One region of the Erwinia papayae genome, then DNA from elsewhere that is predicted to be linked to it. Evidence: predicted binding sites of a transcription regulator. Region 1 holds the regulator's gene; each other region holds the start of a gene.
What was found. Region 1 encodes LexA, which represses DNA repair genes until DNA is damaged. Its sites were predicted from a motif close to TNCTGTATGTACATACAGNA; they were not measured.
Positions count from the first base shown of each region.

Region 2: a site for LexA is predicted at 1,487-1,506, ahead of mutH (DNA mismatch repair endonuclease MutH). Genes of this name have one in related genera too.
Region 3: a site for LexA is predicted at 2,911-2,930, ahead of umuD (translesion error-prone DNA polymerase V autoproteolytic subunit). Genes of this name have one in related genera too.
Region 4: a site for LexA is predicted at 1,852-1,871, ahead of AC3RPL_RS12520 (DNA translocase FtsK 4TM domain-containing protein). Genes of this name have one in related genera too.

Region 1 is NZ_JBZCHT010000013.1:22,267-26,661, reverse strand. Features, by position in the region: gene plsB (glycerol-3-phosphate 1-O-acyltransferase PlsB) at 1-1,950, opposite strand, end outside; gene AC3RPL_RS16275 (diacylglycerol kinase) at 2,079-2,447, shown strand; gene lexA (transcriptional repressor LexA) at 2,555-3,163, shown strand; gene dinF (MATE family efflux transporter DinF) at 3,256-4,395, shown strand, end outside.
Region 2 is NZ_JBZCHT010000002.1:241,085-245,479, forward strand. Features, by position in the region: gene ptsP (phosphoenolpyruvate--protein phosphotransferase) at 1-517, opposite strand, end outside; gene rppH (RNA pyrophosphohydrolase) at 530-1,054, opposite strand; gene mutH (DNA mismatch repair endonuclease MutH) at 1,741-2,427, shown strand; partial or broken gene AC3RPL_RS01125 (TerC family protein) at 2,630-3,340, shown strand; gene AC3RPL_RS01130 (YgdI/YgdR family lipoprotein) at 3,506-3,721, shown strand; partial or broken gene AC3RPL_RS01135 (NADP(H)-dependent aldo-keto reductase) at 3,904-4,395, shown strand, end outside.
Region 3 is NZ_JBZCHT010000003.1:7,015-11,409, reverse strand. Features, by position in the region: gene AC3RPL_RS02255 (ParB/RepB/Spo0J family partition protein) at 1-403, shown strand, start outside; gene AC3RPL_RS02250 (hypothetical protein) at 837-1,160, shown strand; partial or broken gene AC3RPL_RS02245 (Y-family DNA polymerase) at 1,199-2,471, opposite strand; gene umuD (translesion error-prone DNA polymerase V autoproteolytic subunit) at 2,471-2,893, opposite strand; gene AC3RPL_RS02235 (DNA methylase) at 3,342-4,022, shown strand; gene AC3RPL_RS02230 (YubE family protein) at 4,019-4,243, shown strand; gene AC3RPL_RS02225 (DUF1380 family protein) at 4,291-4,395, shown strand, end outside.
Region 4 is NZ_JBZCHT010000009.1:1,634,212-1,638,606, forward strand. Features, by position in the region: gene AC3RPL_RS12520 (DNA translocase FtsK 4TM domain-containing protein) at 1-1,791, opposite strand, end outside; gene lrp (leucine-responsive transcriptional regulator Lrp) at 1,910-2,404, opposite strand; gene trxB (thioredoxin-disulfide reductase) at 2,932-3,900, shown strand; gene cydD (heme ABC transporter permease/ATP-binding protein CydD) at 4,049-4,395, shown strand, end outside.

The DNA.
Region 1 (4,395 bases):
CAGCATCGGATAAATGACGCTGACCTGACGGAGCAGTTCGGCACGGGTTATCTCGCGATGTTGCATCAGGATCACGGCGATGACCGAAGGCATCACCAGCATATGGTGAATATTGTTACGGTAGTAGGTCATCAGTACCGCCTGCTCGCGTGGCAATACAATGATTTCACCAATGTTATCCTGCTCAATTTCGAACTTATTCATCCCCAGAGCATGATCCAGCAGCTTCTCTGGCGTCATCTCTGGCACCGTTGCATCTGGCGAATAAGGCACATTGCGCATCAGCTGGGTATAGCAGCTTAATTGATCGATCATCTGCTCGCGGGTCAGTGAGCGCTGACGTGAAGAGAGCAGTGCCGTTACACACAGGTTCATGGCGTTGGCTGCCCCGGCATTGTTGATCCGCACCATCACCCGCTGAGCGATATCGTTTACCGCTGGCGTCAGCCACGCCGGACGTTGTGACTCCAGCGGGTCAATGGCCTCACGCCATTCCGGAACATGCTTGTTCAGATAACTTACCAGCGGCAGAGGTTCACCGAAGTTGACATAGCCCTGGCCGAGATTGCGCAACTTACGCAAGCCGTGCACCATCTGCACAAAGCCTTCTTTCTCCTTGGTCGCACCACGCAGCTCTTTGGCGTAGGTTCCCACCTCCATCACATGCTCATAACCAATATAAATCGGCACCAGGGTAATAGGACGATTACCCCCACGAAGCATGGCCTGGATAGTCATCGACAGCGTGCCGGTTTTTGGATCCAACAGGCGGCCAGTGCGGGAGCGCCCGCCTTCAACGAAGTATTCAACGGAATAGCCACGGGTAAACAGTTCGCCGAGATATTCGCGAAATACGGTGGAATAGAGCTTATTACCCTTGAAGGTGCGGCGAATAAAGAAAGCACCAAGGCGGCGGAAAATGGGCCCGGCGGGCCAGAAGTTAAGGTTGATCCCGGCGGCAATGTGCGGCGGCACCAGTCCCTGATGATAGAGCACGTAGGAGAGCAGCAGATAATCCATGTGGCTGCGGTGGCAGGGGACGTAGACGATTTCATGTCCGTCCTGCGCCAGCTGAAGCACGCGTTCACCGCCGTTGACGTTAATGCCCTGATAGAGCTTGCTCCACAGCCAGCCCATCACACGGTCGGTCAGGCGGATAGCTTCATAAGAAAAATCGGCCGCGATCTCTTCCATCAGTTCGACGGCATTTTGCTGTGCTTTCTCGCGGGAGATTTTTTTACTGCGCGCTTCATCTTCTATTGCTTTAGCAATCGCTTTGGACTGCAACAGCTTGTTGAATAAATCCTGACGTACGGGCAGACGAGGCCCGATGGCGGCCAGTCGCTGGCGGGCGAAGTGCATACTCGCGACTCTTGCCAGCTTCTGGGCAATAGTTTTGTCGGTGCCGTGCTCCGTGGCCATCCGGCGCAAAGAGACAATGGGAGAAAAACGCACAAAGCTGTCCCGGCCCAGCCAGAGTACGGCAAAAAATTTCTGAATGCCGTTCAGCACCCGCAAATGGGGCTGTTCTTCACCCTGGACTTCACGGCCCGGCGCCCGGCCAAACATCACCGAAACAGGCACCATTTGCACGTCAAGACGCGGGTTACTGCGGTGTAAATCCAGATAATCGTGAAACAGCTTCACCGATTCAAGATTTGGTACAAAGTAGGGGAATACGCGGGGACCATCATGAATAAATACGTGGCGTGGCAGTACCGTACCATCGATTTCCAGAGGTTCCAGCGGGTCGGGGAGTTCCTGCTTGCGGCACTGCTCGCGCAGGGCCAGTAGATCGGCCTTTGAATCGTATGGCAGCACATACATAATAGGACGTGAGGTGTCCAGCCCCAGTTCAGCAATCGGCTCAGCAGGGATTGCTTTACTCTTTACCAGAAATTTAACCGGTAAATTCAGTATGTTATAATAAAACTTACGCCAACCTGACATAGACAATATGAAGCCTCTTGTTAGCAAAACGCCGCAAGCATACCAGAAAGCGCCATTGAGATCTTTGGTGTTACAAAATGTGCTATCTCCAGTTAATGACGTCATTATCACATAAAGGTTTTACCCCTATGGCAAACCGTGTCAGCGGATTGACCCGCATCATAAAAGCAGCAGGCTACTCATGGAAAGGTCTTCGCGCCGCATGGCAGAACGAGGCTGCTTTTCGTCAGGAGGCCGTAGTGGCTGTCGTGGCGGTTATCGTTGCCTGCTGGCTGAACGTCGACGCCGTCACGCGTGTTTTACTGATAGGCTCTGTCGTGCTGGTGATGATCGTTGAGATGATCAACAGCGCGATTGAAGCCGTGGTGGATCGGACGGGCAGCAACTTCCATCTGCTATCTGGCCGGGCCAAGGATATGGGCTCCGCCGCAGTGTTGCTGGCTATCATGCTGGCGATTTTCGTCTGGGTCACCTTGTTAGTCAGCTATTTTCGTTAGCGCTCGCATAATCTGACAAATGACTGTTTTTTGCCTGAATTTTGGTTTCCAACGCGCAAATACCTGTATATAATCACAGTCGACTGTATAAACAACCAGGGGGCGGGATGAAAGCATTAACGGCAAGGCAGCAACAGGTTTATGACCTGATACGTGATCACATTAACCAGACCGGCATGCCACCCACGCGGGCAGAAATTGCCACCCGGCTTGGTTTCCGCTCCCCCAATGCGGCGGAAGAACACCTCAAGGCTCTGGCGCGTAAAGGCGTGATTGAAATTGTCTCCGGAGCCTCACGGGGAATCCGTTTGATGATGGAAGAAGAAGAAGGTCTGCCACTGATAGGCCGTGTGGCCGCCGGTGAGCCGCTGTTAGCCGAACAGCATATTGAAGGGCACTATCAGGTTGATCCTGGCCTGTTTAAACCGGGGGCGGATTTTCTCCTGCGTGTCAGCGGTATGTCGATGAAAGATATCGGTATTATGGATGGCGATCTGCTGGCGGTACATAAAACGCAGGATGTGCGTAACGGCCAGGTTGTGGTGGCACGGATTGACGATGAAGTTACCGTCAAGCGTCTGAAAAAACAGGGCAACGTGGTCCATCTTTTGCCGGAAAATAACGAATTCCAACCGATTGTTGTCGATCTTAATAAGCAAAGCCTGTCCATCGAAGGTCTGGCAGTGGGCGTCATCCGTAACGGCAACTGGTTGTAATGCCTCGCGCAACAATAATCATGCAGCTTGACTGGTCACCGTTCCGTCTGGAGTGAGGGCTGAATGGTGAATCCGTTACGCAGTGGGCGATGATGCGATTATTCAGCTCCTCTGATAAGCACCTCTGGCGGCTGGCATTGCCGATGATCCTTTCCAATGTCAGCGTGCCGCTGCTGGGTCTGGTTGATACCGCTGTGACAGGCCACCTTGATAATTCCAGCTATCTTGGCGGTGTGGCCGTCGGCACCACCATTACCAGCTTTCTGTTTATGTTGTTTCTTTTTCTGCGGATGAGTACCACCGGACTGACAGCTCAGGCGTTTGGCGCGAGAGATAAAACTGTGCTGGCTCGTGCGCTGATTCAGCCGCTACTTATCGCGCTGATGGCCGGAACCATCCTGATCCTGTTCAAATCACCGCTTAATCATCTTGCCCTGACGGTTATCGGTGGCGACCCTGCGGTATTGCATCAGGCCGTGCAGTTCCTGAATATTCGCTGGCTGAGCGCCCCTGCCACCCTCGCCAACCTGGTGCTGTTGGGCTGGCTGCTGGGCGTACAGTATGCCCGTGCTCCGGTTATCCTGCTGGTGGTGGGAAACCTGGTCAATATCGTACTGGATGTGTGGCTGGTTATCGGCCTGAAGTGGGGGGTGCAGGGGGCTGCTATGGCAACCGTGATTGCTGAATACTGCTCACTGATAATCGGGTTATACATGGCAGGGCGGGTGATCCGGTTACGTGGCATCACACTGGCTATGTTACTGACAGCATGGCAGGGCGATCTGTCACGGCTACTGCGGCTGAATCGTGACATTATGCTGCGCTCGCTGATGCTTCAACTGTGTTTTCTGTCAATGACCATTCTTGGGGCACGCCTCGGTAGTGAGGTGGTGGCGGTCAACGCCGTACTGCTGATGTTCCTGACCTTTACCGCCTATGCACTGGACGGATTTGCTTACGCCGTCGAGGCCTGTTCGGGTGAGGCATATGGTGCCCGCGACGGCAAGGATCTGCTGCGTGTATGGCATGCAGCCTGCCGTCAGGCAGGACTGGTGGCGCTATTTTTTTCGCTGATATATGCCATTGCCGGCCCGCATATTGTGGCTTTACTGACTTCAATTGCTGAATTGCGGCAGCAGGCAGATGCTTACCTGTTCTGGCAAATATTAATGCCTGTTTGCGGTGTCTGGTGCTATCTGCTTGATGGCATGTTTATTGGGGCAACACGAGCC
Region 2 (4,395 bases), on a different contig from region 1:
CCCGGATACGAGTCTGCCGGTACTGACCGAATAAGGCATTGAGCTGCGACTGGGAGAGAATGGTCGCCATCTGGGTGGCTAAGGTGACAAGAAATGATTCTTCACTCTCGTCAAACTGCCGGTGTTCGCGCTGTTGCACCACCAGCACACCCAGCAGCTGGCGTCGGCTGATAATAGGCACGCCCAGTAAAGAGCGGAAGCGCTCCTCTTTCACGGAAGGAACATATTTGAAACTGGGGTGACTTTGCGCATCCGCAAGGTTAATCGGTTCTGCCAAACGTCCCACCAGGCCAACGATGCCCTCATCAAAAGCCAGCGCAACGGTGCGACCACGTGGCTTTTTCAGCCCCCGGGTCGCCATCAGGTAATAGCAGCGGCGATCGTGGTCAGCAAGATAAACCGAGCACACCTCGGTTTCCATCGCCAGACAAATCTCATTGACCAGAATATCAAGTGATTCCGTTAGCCGGGGGGCCCCGGCCACTTTTTCAACTATTTCGCGCAGCTGTGTGAGCATAATGGGTCTGGCTTAACCTCGCTTTCGACGGTAGAAGGCATTTCGCTGTCCGGCACTCTCCTGCAATGGCATTACCACCCCGGCGAACTCCTTCATTACCCGACGGTAAACGTCGCGTTTGAAAGAGACAACCTGACGAACCGGATACCAGAAGCTGACCCAGCGCCAGCCATCGAATTCCGGCGTGCTGCTGGTTTGCATGTTGATATCCGCGTCATTGCACAATAATTGCAGAAGAAACCACTTCTGTTTCTGGCCGATACAAACCGGCTTTGTGTCCCAACGCACCAAACGTTTTGGCAATTTGTAGCGTAACCAGTTGCGGGTAGAGGCAAGAATGCGTACATCTTTACGATGTAAGCCGACTTCTTCGAAAAGTTCTCGATACATCGCCTGTTCTGCTGTTTCTCCGGGATTGATGCCACCCTGAGGAAACTGCCAGGAGTGCTGACCATAGCGTCTGGCCCACAATACTTGTCCCTGCCTGTTACAAATTACGATACCAACATTCGGGCGGTAGCCATCATCATCGATCACGGGACTACCTCAAACTAAAAACTCGGATGTTCTGATTGTTTCATACTCCTTACAGGTGGTAAACCACTGGTTTAGCCGTCTGTAACGCGCCACAGCAGGGATAACTTAAGATTTCAGGCAAAGTTATAAACAGAAATTCCATTTTATGGCGATCTTATTCACCTTTTCTGTGGGTAACTTTGTGCAGAACTTTGTTAACCCATGGGGAAAACTTTTTAGCCCAACGTTGACAGGATGGCACAGGACAGTCTTAAGCTGTTATTTAGCAGGGAATTATCCGAATTATTCACCTTTAATCACCGCGTTCATCATCCTGTCACAGTTACCGAAATCCGTACTGGTGAAAGATCGAACATTAAAAATGTTATCCACAGATAATGCCGTTAAGATGAGCAATAAAACGGTTAAAAAGGGTTTTAAGCCGTCAGTCAAGGCTGTAAATTGAAACAGTATTCTCGTTAACGACAAGTTATCCCATTTTTCTGTGGATAACAGGGTGTAAGATCCTGTTCATTGTCGGTGACAACTCTGGCATAACCCGATCCGGAGAGGGAGAAAGTCCCCAGGTAGCAAATAAAAAAACATGATTAATCATGCTATTATTCGACTTTTACACAATCTGCGCTATGGGATAGCCCATAACCGACAAGAGTGGTGTTTTTTTAGACGGCAACAGTGAGTGATTAATGAGCCTGACTTTCAGTCCCGTTTCGCCTCCGGAAAATGAAGCCCAGCTTCTGGAGCGCGCACAATGCCTATCCGGCCTGACGCTAAGAGAACTGGCGCAGAGGGCCTGTCTTACCCTTCCCCCCGACCTGCGCCGGGACAAAGGCTGGGTAGGCACCCTGCTGGAGCGTCATCTGGGGGCCACGGCGGGCAGTAAACCGGAGCAGGATTTTGCCGGAATCGGCGTGGAGCTGAAAACTATCCCGATTGATGCGCAGGGACGCCCTCTGGAGACAACCTTCGTCTGCGTGGCCCCGCTGACCGGCAACAGCGGTGTGGTATGGCAGACCAGTCATGTGCGTCACAAGCTGGCAAGGGTGCTTTGGATCCCGGTGGAAGGCGATCGTGGCATTCCGCTCGGCGAACGCCGGGTAGGGTCGCCGCTGCTGTGGAGCCCGAATCAGCAGGAAGAGATGCAGCTGCAACAGGACTGGGAAGAGTTAATGGATATGATCGTGTTGGGTCAGGTCGAGCGGATTACCGCACGCCATGGCGAAGTGTTGCAAATTCGTCCCAAAGCCGCGAACAACAAAGCCCTTACCGAAGGGATTGGTGAAAATGGCCAGCCGATTATGACGCTGCCACGCGGTTTTTATCTGAAGAAAACCTTTACCGCCCCCCTGCTGGCGCGCCATTTTCTGCTGTAACGCGGCTCTGCGCCGGCCTGAACTCCCCTGATGAACAGCCAGCAGCCGCGACGCTGAAAGCCGTGTGGCGGTGAGTCCACCATTTGCAGAGCCGCGCAGGCAAACGGCCGGCAACCAGACGGAAGTGTAACGCGCATATAGCTTATGTACGCCGGGTTGAGTATCCTCTCCGTTTAACTTTCGTTTAGGATGTTACCTTTGTATGTTTGAGTGGATTGCCGATCCAAATGCCTGGCTGGCACTGGGTACGCTAACAATTCTGGAGATCGTTCTCGGAATTGATAATATTATTTTTCTCTCTCTGGTGGTGGCAAAACTGCCTGAACATCAGCAAAATACGGCACGTCGCCTCGGCCTGACAGGGGCAATGCTGATGCGTCTTGCTCTGCTGGCCTCTATCGCCTAGGTGATCCGCCTGACCACTCCCCTGTTTACCCTGATGGATCACAGCTTCTCCGCACGCGATCTAATTCTGCTGTCAGGCGGCCTGTTTCTGTTATGGAAATCCAGTCAGGAGATCCACGAAACGATAGAAGGGAGCGAGGGGGAGCATAAAACCCATGTCCACTCGTTTGCCGGTGCCATCGTACAAATTATGCTGCTGGATATCATTTTCAGCCTTGATTCGGTGATCACGGCGGTAGGCCTGTCCGATCATCTGATTATTATGATGGCCGCCGTGGTGATTGCGGTACTGATCATGATGCTTGCGGCCCGCGGCATCGGTGAATTTGTCGAGCGCCACCCGTCGGTAAAAATGCTGGCGCTGGCCTTCCTGATCCTGGTCGGTTTTACCCTGATTCTGGAAAGCTTCAATATTCATATTTCTAAAGGCTATATCTATTTCGCCATGTTCTTCTCGATGGCAGTTGAGTGCCTGAATTTATTAAGAAATAAAAAAAATCCTGCCTGACTCCCACTGGCCGGTCATCCGGCCAGTAGTGATTTCTGAAATATCACTTTACGAAAAAAGTCAATAGTACCCCATGCTTACAGCGCATTTTCGGAGTGTTGAGATTAACGAATTGTGCTAAATGCGTTATTAATAAATAACAGTAACAGGCAATGGGAGCTGAGTATGAAGTGGATGTCTGGCGCGGTGGCGTTGGTGCTGGTTATGCTGGTCAGTGGATGCAGCAGTGATTATGTGATGGCGACGAAAGACGGCAAAATGATCATGACCCAGGGTAAACCAGAAATTGATAAAGAAACCGGTCTGGTGAAATACACCGATAATACCGGCCATATTTTACAAATTAACGGCGATGAAGTGTCATCCATTGTCGAACGCTGAAATCTGTTCTGCCACCCGCAGCGCACATTCGGGTGGCACGACCGCACTCACCGATCAATCCCCCCTTCCCCCTGTTGCTCCCGGCAGTTATAGTCAAATGCCTGATCGGCCCCACCTCACTGCATGATGGGGTGAGCTTCAGGTTCCAGACCTTTTAATAATGAAAAAAAGGAAGCCGGCAAATGCACTATCACCGTATCCCCCACAGCACCCTTGAAGTCAGCAGTCTGGGGCTGGGCACCATGACTTTTGGTGAGCAGAACAGCGAAGCCGATGCCCATGCTCAGTTAGATTTAGCGCTTCGTTCAGGGATTAACCTGATTGATACTGCCGAAATGTATCCGGGGTCCCCCCACGACCTGAAACGCAGGGCCTGACCGAAAAATACATCGGTAGCTGGCTGAAGGCGCGCGGTAATCGTGAAAAGATTATCCTGGCCTCAAAAGTGGCCGGACCGTCTCGCGGGGCGGACGCCTCTATCCGCCCCGGCCAGGCGCTGGATCGTAAAAATATTCGCGAAGCACTGGAAGCCAGCCTGAAGCGGCTGAATACCGACTACCTCGACCTCTATCAGCTGCACTGGCCTCAGAGACAGAGCAACTGCTTCGGTAAACTGAACTATGAGTACAACGACAACAGCGTTCCCGTGACCCTGCTGGAGACGCTGGAAGCCC
Region 3 (4,395 bases), on a different contig from region 1:
CCTTCTCCGGGATAAAGTTACATCCGATGTCGACCTGGCATACACATTGATTCAGGTGAGTGAAAACTCCCCCGAAGAAGCCGAGAAGCTCGTCGCAGCTGCGAGGGAGTCAGGTATTTCGCGCTCGCAGGTTAAAGCTGTTCTTGATGAAGTAAAGAACAAAGGCAAAGATAAGATTTCGCATGCGAAATCTAAGGCTCAGAACAAAAATCCTGCTAGGCCTGTAGACAGCAATTCAGGTGTAAAAACCTGGCAAGTCGTTGTCGACATAGACGGTCAACAAGGGACTATAATGACTGACCGCGCGCCAGACGCAGAGGGATATGTGTGGGTGAAACTGGAAATTGGTGAAATTTCAGTTGAGGCATCTGAACTCCGTGTTAAAGGGATGCGATCTCAGTAATGAAATCTACTCCGTTCACCGAAATGGCCACGGGATTCCGTGGCCAAATTGTCCGCCTCTGGGCGCTTCAGTATCCCGGAACTCAATCCGAAGCTGCTGCCGCACTAACAGAAGCGGCTATCAATCTTGGGTACGTAACAAGAAGCCGGCCTGTACCCGGAGCAGCGTTAACCTCATGGTCCTCGAGCCCGGAAGAAACTCCGTTATGGGCGGCTCAAACGGCATTAACGTTGATGCTCGGCGCCGGATGGAAGCCAGTAAGTAACCAGGACTGGTGTGGAATGTCGGCGCTTTTATTCAGATCTAATCGTACACTTCCACTTGAGCAGCTTGTCGCTTCCTTGCCTGAGAACATAGACAGGCGAACCGCTACCGGATGGCTCGTGGCTGCAATCGAAGAGGACGCCCATTACCGTTATAGCAGGAAATCCAGATGACCTTTCAGGAGCTTGATGCTTGTATCGCAGGCTCTGGCCGTCGTTCTATAGCTTCAGCGTTGATCGCTTTTATTCTTGATGCGCTTGATGACGGACAGGACGGAGTTGATCTTGATAACTTCCAGGGCCATACACACTTCGTCCGCAATAATGTAACTACTGTAGCCAGCTATCTGCAGTTGCATGGGATTATTCAGGTAATGTATTACCGTGATGGTGCTGCAGAACGTCAGTATGAGTCCGTTAATAATTACGGGCGGTGGGCGAAGCAGCACTATCGGCCCTCTCTGGCACTCACACAGCTGCACAGGCGTGATTGATTCATAAGATTTCGCATGCGAAATCTTCAAGTGTCCGATCACCTTATGATGGCCAGCGGTAGTTCGTCCCACCTGGTCGTATATGCCGGAGAAAGCATCTCCCGCTTCATTTGCCACTCAGGCGCAATCCCCCTTCCGGCAAACCACACTTTCCCCAGTCCTGAATGGTTGATACCGTCCAGAACTTTCATCAGCTGCTCGCTGTTACTGTGTGGCTGCGCAGTATCGAACAGGTTCAGCTGCGACACGCCCGTCGGCGTGAAGTCGTTAAGCATGCATCCTGCTTTAGCGTACCGGTGGCCATTCTGCCAGATACGCTCCAGCGCCCTGACGGCTGCATTGATAATGTCTCGCGTATCCTGCGTGGGCGTCTGCAGCTTTTCGCTGGCCAGATTGCCGTAGTAGGGTTCGTTCACGGCAAACGGGGATGTTTTTACGAACACGGAGATGTGCCTGCAATACTGCTTCTCACCGCGTAATTTCTCGGCTGCACGCTCTGCGTGCTGACAGACAGCCTGTCGCATCGACTCATAGGTTGTGACGCGTTCACCAAAGGAACGGCTGCAGACTCTGCTGCTTCGCTGGCGGAGCCTCCTCGAGGGAGATACAGGCCTCTCCGTTGAGCTCCCGGACCGTTCTCTCCAGAACAACGTTAAAATTCTTTCTGATAAAGGCCGGATTCGCGCGCGCCAGCTGCAGGGCCGTCGTGATACCCATCGCGTTGAGCGTTTTCGAGATCCGCCTGCCAACCCCCCATATTTCCTCTACCGGCTGCAGGGACAGCAGTTTCTCTGTTCTCTTTGGATTGCCTCGAGTAAGAGCCAGGACGCCACCAAACTGTGGCCACTCCTTGGATGCCCACTGGGCCGATTTTGCCAGCGTTTTAGTCGGCCCCATCCCCACGCCTATAGTCAACCCCGTTCCGCTTCGCACGTGCTCGCGCAGCTGGCGCCCGAAATCCTCAAAATCCATACAGCCATCGATGCCCCGGATATCCAGAAACATCTCGTCGATACTGTACTGCTCGACGTGCGGCGCTAGATCCTCGAGGTGCGCCATAACCCTGTTCGACATGGAAGCGTACAGGGCGTAGTTGCTGGAGAACGCAATGACCGGCTCCGGAAACTGCGCATCTTTCAGCTGAAACCACGGCACGCCCATTTTGATGCCGAGCTGCTTTGCTTCTTTCGAACGTGCGATGACGCAGCCGTCGTTGTTGCTGAGCACAACAACGGGTTTTTTCCGCAGGTCAGGCCGGAAAACCTTCTCGCAGCTGGCGTAAAAGGAGTTCACGTCCGCGAGCGCAAACATCAGCTTAATCCCCGGGTTTTATGGATAAACGCCGTGACGACGCCGAATATCTGTAGTTCTTCAGGATAAAGCGTGGGGTAGGCGGGATTCATCGGCAGCAGGGCGATGCGGGGCTTCAGCTGCAGGCGCTTGACGGTAAACTCCCCTTCCGTCTCTGCGATAACAATGTCTCCCTGCACAGGCGTTTCCGCTTTATCAACCACCATCAGGTCGCCAGAGTGTAGGCCCATATCCTTCATAGAATCACCAATGGCCCGGACAAAGTAGGTCGCGCTGGGACGGCTGATGCAGTAGGCATTCAGGTCGAGTTCGTCCTCCGTATAGTCGGCAGCCGGCGAGGGGAATCCGGCCGGGCAGCGTTCGGTGAATAACGGGGCTGTAGACAGTGCCGGCTCAGAAGCGGGAGAGACGAAAACAATCATGGGATACCTCTTAAAATTACTGTTTTTATATACAGTATTATTTAAGAAATCTCCCGTCCTGCAAGGAGAATTTTACCTGTTCCTGTCATGTGGTTGTTCTGCCGGAAAAAAGAGGTGTATGGGTTATCCACAGAAACGGTGCATAACCTTGTGAGATAACTGTTGTTGCCGTTCTCCCTTTGCGCCGTGCCGCTACTGTAGCCGGGCCGCTTCGTATGCAAGGGTCCGCTACGCCGGTATCCTCGCCCGGTCGCAGTTAATTTAAAAGGCTTAACACGCCGTCTTCCCGTCGTTCTCCGGCTCAATTTTCGCCGTCAAACCGTCCAGCCAGCGTCTGCTGTTTCACTGCGCTGCGGCCTGCGGTCCCGCCCCTGCATTCTGCGCTTTTCGCCCGGCTGTCGTATCGGCACGGCGCAAAGGGTGCCGCATTCAGCAGAGGAGAAACATCATGTCCCGATTCGTCCTGGGTAATTGCGTTGACGTTATGGCCGGATTCCCTGATAAGGCAGTCGATCTCATTCTCACCGATCCGCCCTATCTCGTTGGGTTTCGCGACCGTTCCGGGCGCACTATCGCGGGAGACAAAACCGATGAGTGGTTACAGCCCGCCTGCAATGAAATGTATCGCGTGCTCAAAAAAGACGCGCTGATGGTCAGCTTCTACGGCTGGAACCGTGCCGATCGCTTTATAGCTGCGTGGAAAAACGCCGGGTTCAGCGTGGTTGGTCATCTTGTCTTTGCCAAGACCTACACATCAAATTCCGCCTACGTCGGATACAGCCACGAATGCGCCTACGTGCTTGCAAAAGGCCGCCCGCCGCTGCCGGAAACCCCGTTGCGCGACGTGCTGGACTGGAAGTACACCGGCAACAAACATCATCCAACGGAGAAGCCGGTATCGAGCCTTCAGCCGCTTATCGAGTCTTTCACGCGCCCCGGCGGAATTGTTCTCGACCCCTTTGCTGGCAGCGGCTCTACCTGCGTGGCCGCGCTACAGGCTGGCCGTCGCTATATCGGTATTGAGCTGCTCGAACAGTATCACCGCGCTGGCGTTCAGCGGCTGGCGGCCGTTCAGCGCTCGATGCATCTGCCTGCCGCCAACGGTGACTGGCTTCCGGAGGCCGCATGACCAACTACGCCGGAAACGAAGCGCTGCGTGCCGACGTTGCCGCCCTGGCAAACAGCATGTGCGATCTGCGCGCCACGCTCAATGCGCTGGAATCCCGCTACCGCTACGACGCGGAGAACCTGACGGAGCGCCTGGTCCGCCAGACAATTTGCCGCATCAACGCACTTTATCTTGAAGCGTACCGGCAGGCGCTGGAGCTGGACGCCAGCTTTAAAGACTGAAACGGGCGGGCGCAAACGCCCGTAGAAGACGAATCAGGAGAATCAAAATGTACGGAACACGCGAAGAACTCTGCACCCGGCTCGAAAACATGTTCACCCCCGACGAGCCGCTGGTACTGCTGGTATGGACCGAAGAAGCTTTTTATGTCGCC
Region 4 (4,395 bases), on a different contig from region 1:
CTCCTGCCCTTTTTCACCAGCCACAGGCAGCGTAAACAACGGCTCCGCAGGCCCCTCGTCGATCAGATCGTTGACCGGTGAAAAATCGAAGGCCCCTGCCGTATCAGGATGAATGACCGCGCTGTTATCCTGATCAGACGCGTGAGCATATCGCTGTTTCTGCTGCGTGGCGAACTGACGGGCAAGCGCAGCCTGTTGCAGAGCTTCTTCATCTTCGTCACTGAAGTCTTCGCCATAACGCACCTGCTGCTGTGCAAGAAAAGCCTCGCGCAGTTGCGCCTGCTCTTGCGCATCACTCTCATCATCAGAAGAGGGTGTTGGCTGAGGCTCAGCACTTTGCTGCAACAGCTCCTGCTCCCTGGCTTTCTCTTCTGCCATTCGTTGTGAAGGTAATTTAATCCCCCAGGATGCCAGCTCCCGCCGAGTGGGCAATTTAACCGGATTAGGACGCGGTAACTCTGGCCCAATCCCCTGCTTAACCTGAGAATTAGCCGGATCGCTGGTTGCAGTAAAACCTGGCATAAATGGTGCCGCGGCGGCTGTTTTAGCTGCATCAACAACGCCAGGCTGAACATTTTCAGGTTGAGAAACTGATGGCGATGAAAAATCAAACGGTGAAGAAGCAGCGTCGCGCCAGTTGCCCATCTTTGGACCGTCGTCGTCTTCCTCTGAAGCCACGACAGCCGCAGGCATCTCATCCGGCACGGAAAAACGATAAAGCGTTGGCGGGAGTTCTTCTGAAGGCGTCTGAGCAGTTGTGTTTCTCTGAACCTGTTGGGCTCCGCCCGGAGACTGGGAAGAATCTTCAGCAGAAGAGAATCCGGTCTGGGCGGCAGGCGCGGCAGGAGGAACCGTCGTAAAGTGGCTGGCAGAAGCAAGCGCAGGCGGTGAGAGAGGTGCAGAAGCAAGCGCAGGCGGTGAGAGAGGTGCAGAAGCAAGCGCAGGCGGTGAGAGAGGTGCAGAAGCTACAGCTCCAGCTTTTGCAGCTGCCACCGGGCCGTTCAGCAGTGGATCGTTCTCATCATCATAATCTGCCCGCTGGGGTTTTTCAGGTGCAGAAAGCAGCACGTCATCTTCATCAGAACGTTGAGCCGTTGCAGCTGAGGAACCGTCAGGTTTTTCATGCGGTTCGTCATCATATTCGTCCTCATCATCCTGCCAGCGTTCATCCTTACGCGAACGATTGCTGGCAAAAGTAAGTACGCCCATGACCACAGCACCGATTTTTTCAGCAATCGTCAGCCAGGACCATCCCGTGTAGAGAGTGAGGCCTGCCGCCCAGATACAGAGCAGTGTCAGGGTTCCAACTGCGCCACTGAACCACGGTGACATGGCATTGCTCAGCAGGCTGCCAATTACGCCACCCGAGGCAAAATACCAGATATCATCTGCATTCAACGCAGCCAGACCGCAGGTCGTCACCACCAGAGCCAGTACGCCGATGAGGCGCAGTGCCACAGCAAAATAATCGATGTAATCCTGCGCATTACGCTGCCGGAAAGCAATCCAGCAAAGACCACCAATGACGGGAGGAATGGCATACGCCATCACACCAAAAATAAAAAACAGGGTATCGGCTAACCAGGCACCGGGCCTGCCACCCAGGTTATGGATAGGTTCGTGCCAGGCGGTTTGAGACCAACTGGGATCGGATGGATTGAAGCTTACCAACGCCGCCATCAGATAAATGGCGAACAGAGCAACAATAATCAGTAATGCTTCCAGCAGACGTCGTCCGCTGCTCAGCGGTTGTAACGAAACTTCTTTATCTTCTGTGTATTCCTGGCTCAAGCGCATCTCCAGGTGCCTGTAAACAATGAAGGCAACAGCGCCGGGATTAACCGACGCTGGACCTGTATGAATTCACAGGAGTGTACCGAAATCTTCCAGGTTTTGCACCTGCTCTGTGTTACCGGGTTTTAATGACCAGACGGTTGCTTTGTTTCACCTCTTCCATCACCACATAGGTGCGCGTATCGTTCACACCCGGCAGTCGCAGCAAGGTTTCACCCAGCAACTTACGATAAGCTGACATATCTGGCACACGCGTTTTCAGCAAATAGTCAAAATCGCCTGAAACAAGATGACACTCCTGAGTTTCCTCAAGTTTTTGTACCGCAGCGTTGAATTGTTCAAACACATCCGGCGCGCCACGATTCAGAGTAATCTCAACAAACACCAGCAGCGAAGCATCCAGATAGTGCGGATTTAACTGCGCAGTATAGCCGAGAATAAATCCCTGTCTTTCAAGACGGCGGACGCGTTCAAGACAAGGTGTCGGTGATAAACCTACTCGCTTGGATAACTCGACATTGGAGATACGCCCATCCTTTTGCAGTTCGTTGAGGATATTGCGATCAATTCTGTCAAGATCTTTACCGGGCCGTTTTTTATTGTCTACCATTATTATTGTCTCTCTTAATACCTTCCCTTTACCTGCCATGCCCTGATCACATTCATTATCACAGGGATGTTCTAAGTGAAGTCTGGAGCCTGCTGCGATATTTCACGCACATCCGTATGAAGCATGTTGTCTGTCCACACCATGCTTCATGACCAATGACAGACCGGGTGTATCCGACTGGAAGCACAAAATCAGTCGGTTAAACCGATCTGCCAGTCGAAAAACCCTTTGCTTCCTACACTGTTTTCGCAAAAGCACAGCTGATTGTCAAAGTAAAACAACTAAAATCAGTACAACATGCCAGACGTGTCGCTGGATGACTGTTTTTTAATGGATATTTGAGCTACCCTGCACCATCTGAAGTCATTTCCCGCGCTGTTTTTGCCCATCATTCCCCATTCTGGTTCAATGTAAATTGGTTAAACCTTTTACAGCCATTGTTAACAAAATTGCTGAATGCTTTTTTTGCCTTCTTAAATTCCCTACAATCAGCAGCAGGGTAGAGAGTAAACACAGTTGAGGGTCTGATGAGCACCGCCAAACATAGCAAGTTACTGATTCTGGGCTCTGGTCCAGCTGGTTATACCGCTGCCGTTTATGCTGCACGCGCCAATCTGGAGCCGGTCCTGATCACCGGTCTGGAAAAAGGGGGACAGCTGACCACCACCACTGAAGTGGAAAACTGGCCGGGCGACCCGCACGATCTTACCGGGCCCCTGTTAATGGAGCGTATGCAGGAGCACGCCGAGAAATTTAATACTGAGATAATTTTTGACCATATTCACAGCGTCGATTTGCAACATCGTCCGTTCCGACTGACGGGCGACAGCGGCGAATACACCGCTGACGCCTTAATTATCGCTACAGGCGCTTCCGCACGTTACCTTGGGCTGCCTTCGGAAGAAGCGTTCAAAGGAAGAGGCGTATCGGCCTGTGCTACCTGTGACGGATTCTTTTACCGTAATCAGAAAGTGGCGGTCATTGGCGGCGGCAATACCGCCGTTGAAGAGGCACTTTATCTGGCAAATATCGCCGCTGAAGTCCATCTTATTCACCGGCGAGATAGTTTTCGGGCAGAAAAAATCCTCATTGATCGTCTGATGGAAAAAGTCAGCAACGGCAATATTGTGCTGCATACTCATCGCACGCTGGACGAAGTCACCGGCGACCAGATGGGCGTCAGTGGACTGCGCCTGCGTTCAGTGCTTGATGATACCCAGACTGAAGAACTGGACGTCGCCGGACTGTTTGTTGCCATTGGGCACAGCCCGAACACAGCCATCTTTAAAGATCAGCTTGAACTGGAAAATGGCTATATCAAAGTACAGTCTGGTTTGCAGGGCAATGCCACACAGACCAGTATCCCCGGCGTATTTGCTGCCGGCGATGTGATGGATCACACCTATCGGCAGGCGATCACCTCTGCCGGCACGGGCTGTATGGCCGCTCTCGATGCTGAACGCTATCTCGATGGATTAGTTAAAAACTCTCAGTAACTTGTTAAAATCCTGCATCAATTTTTCCAAAGGCGAGCGCCAGCGTTCGCCTTTTTCCCTTCTGCGTTGTAACATCGTCCATCCTCTTTCCCGGTAAATTACGGGTCGTTGCAGTGACCCTGACACTTAGCATCTGGCTCACCTGGTCATGAATAAATCACGACAGCAACAGTTATTACGCTGGCTAAAAAGCCAGAGCGCCCACAACACACGCTGGTTGCGCCTTTCACAACTTCTGGGACTTTTCAGTGCGTTATTAATTCTCGCGCAGGCCTGGCTGCTGGCAGGACTACTACACTCGTTGATAGTCAGCCATCTCCCCCGCGCAGCTCTTCTGCCGCAGTTTATTCTGCTGGGTGGCTGCTTTGCTCTGCGAGCTGTGCTGCTTTGGCTACGTGAAAAAGCCGGATTTGAATATGGCAGAGTTATCCGACAACGTTTGCGCCAGACCGTTCTGGAACGGCTGGAGTCGCTTGGGCCAGCCTGGATTCAGTG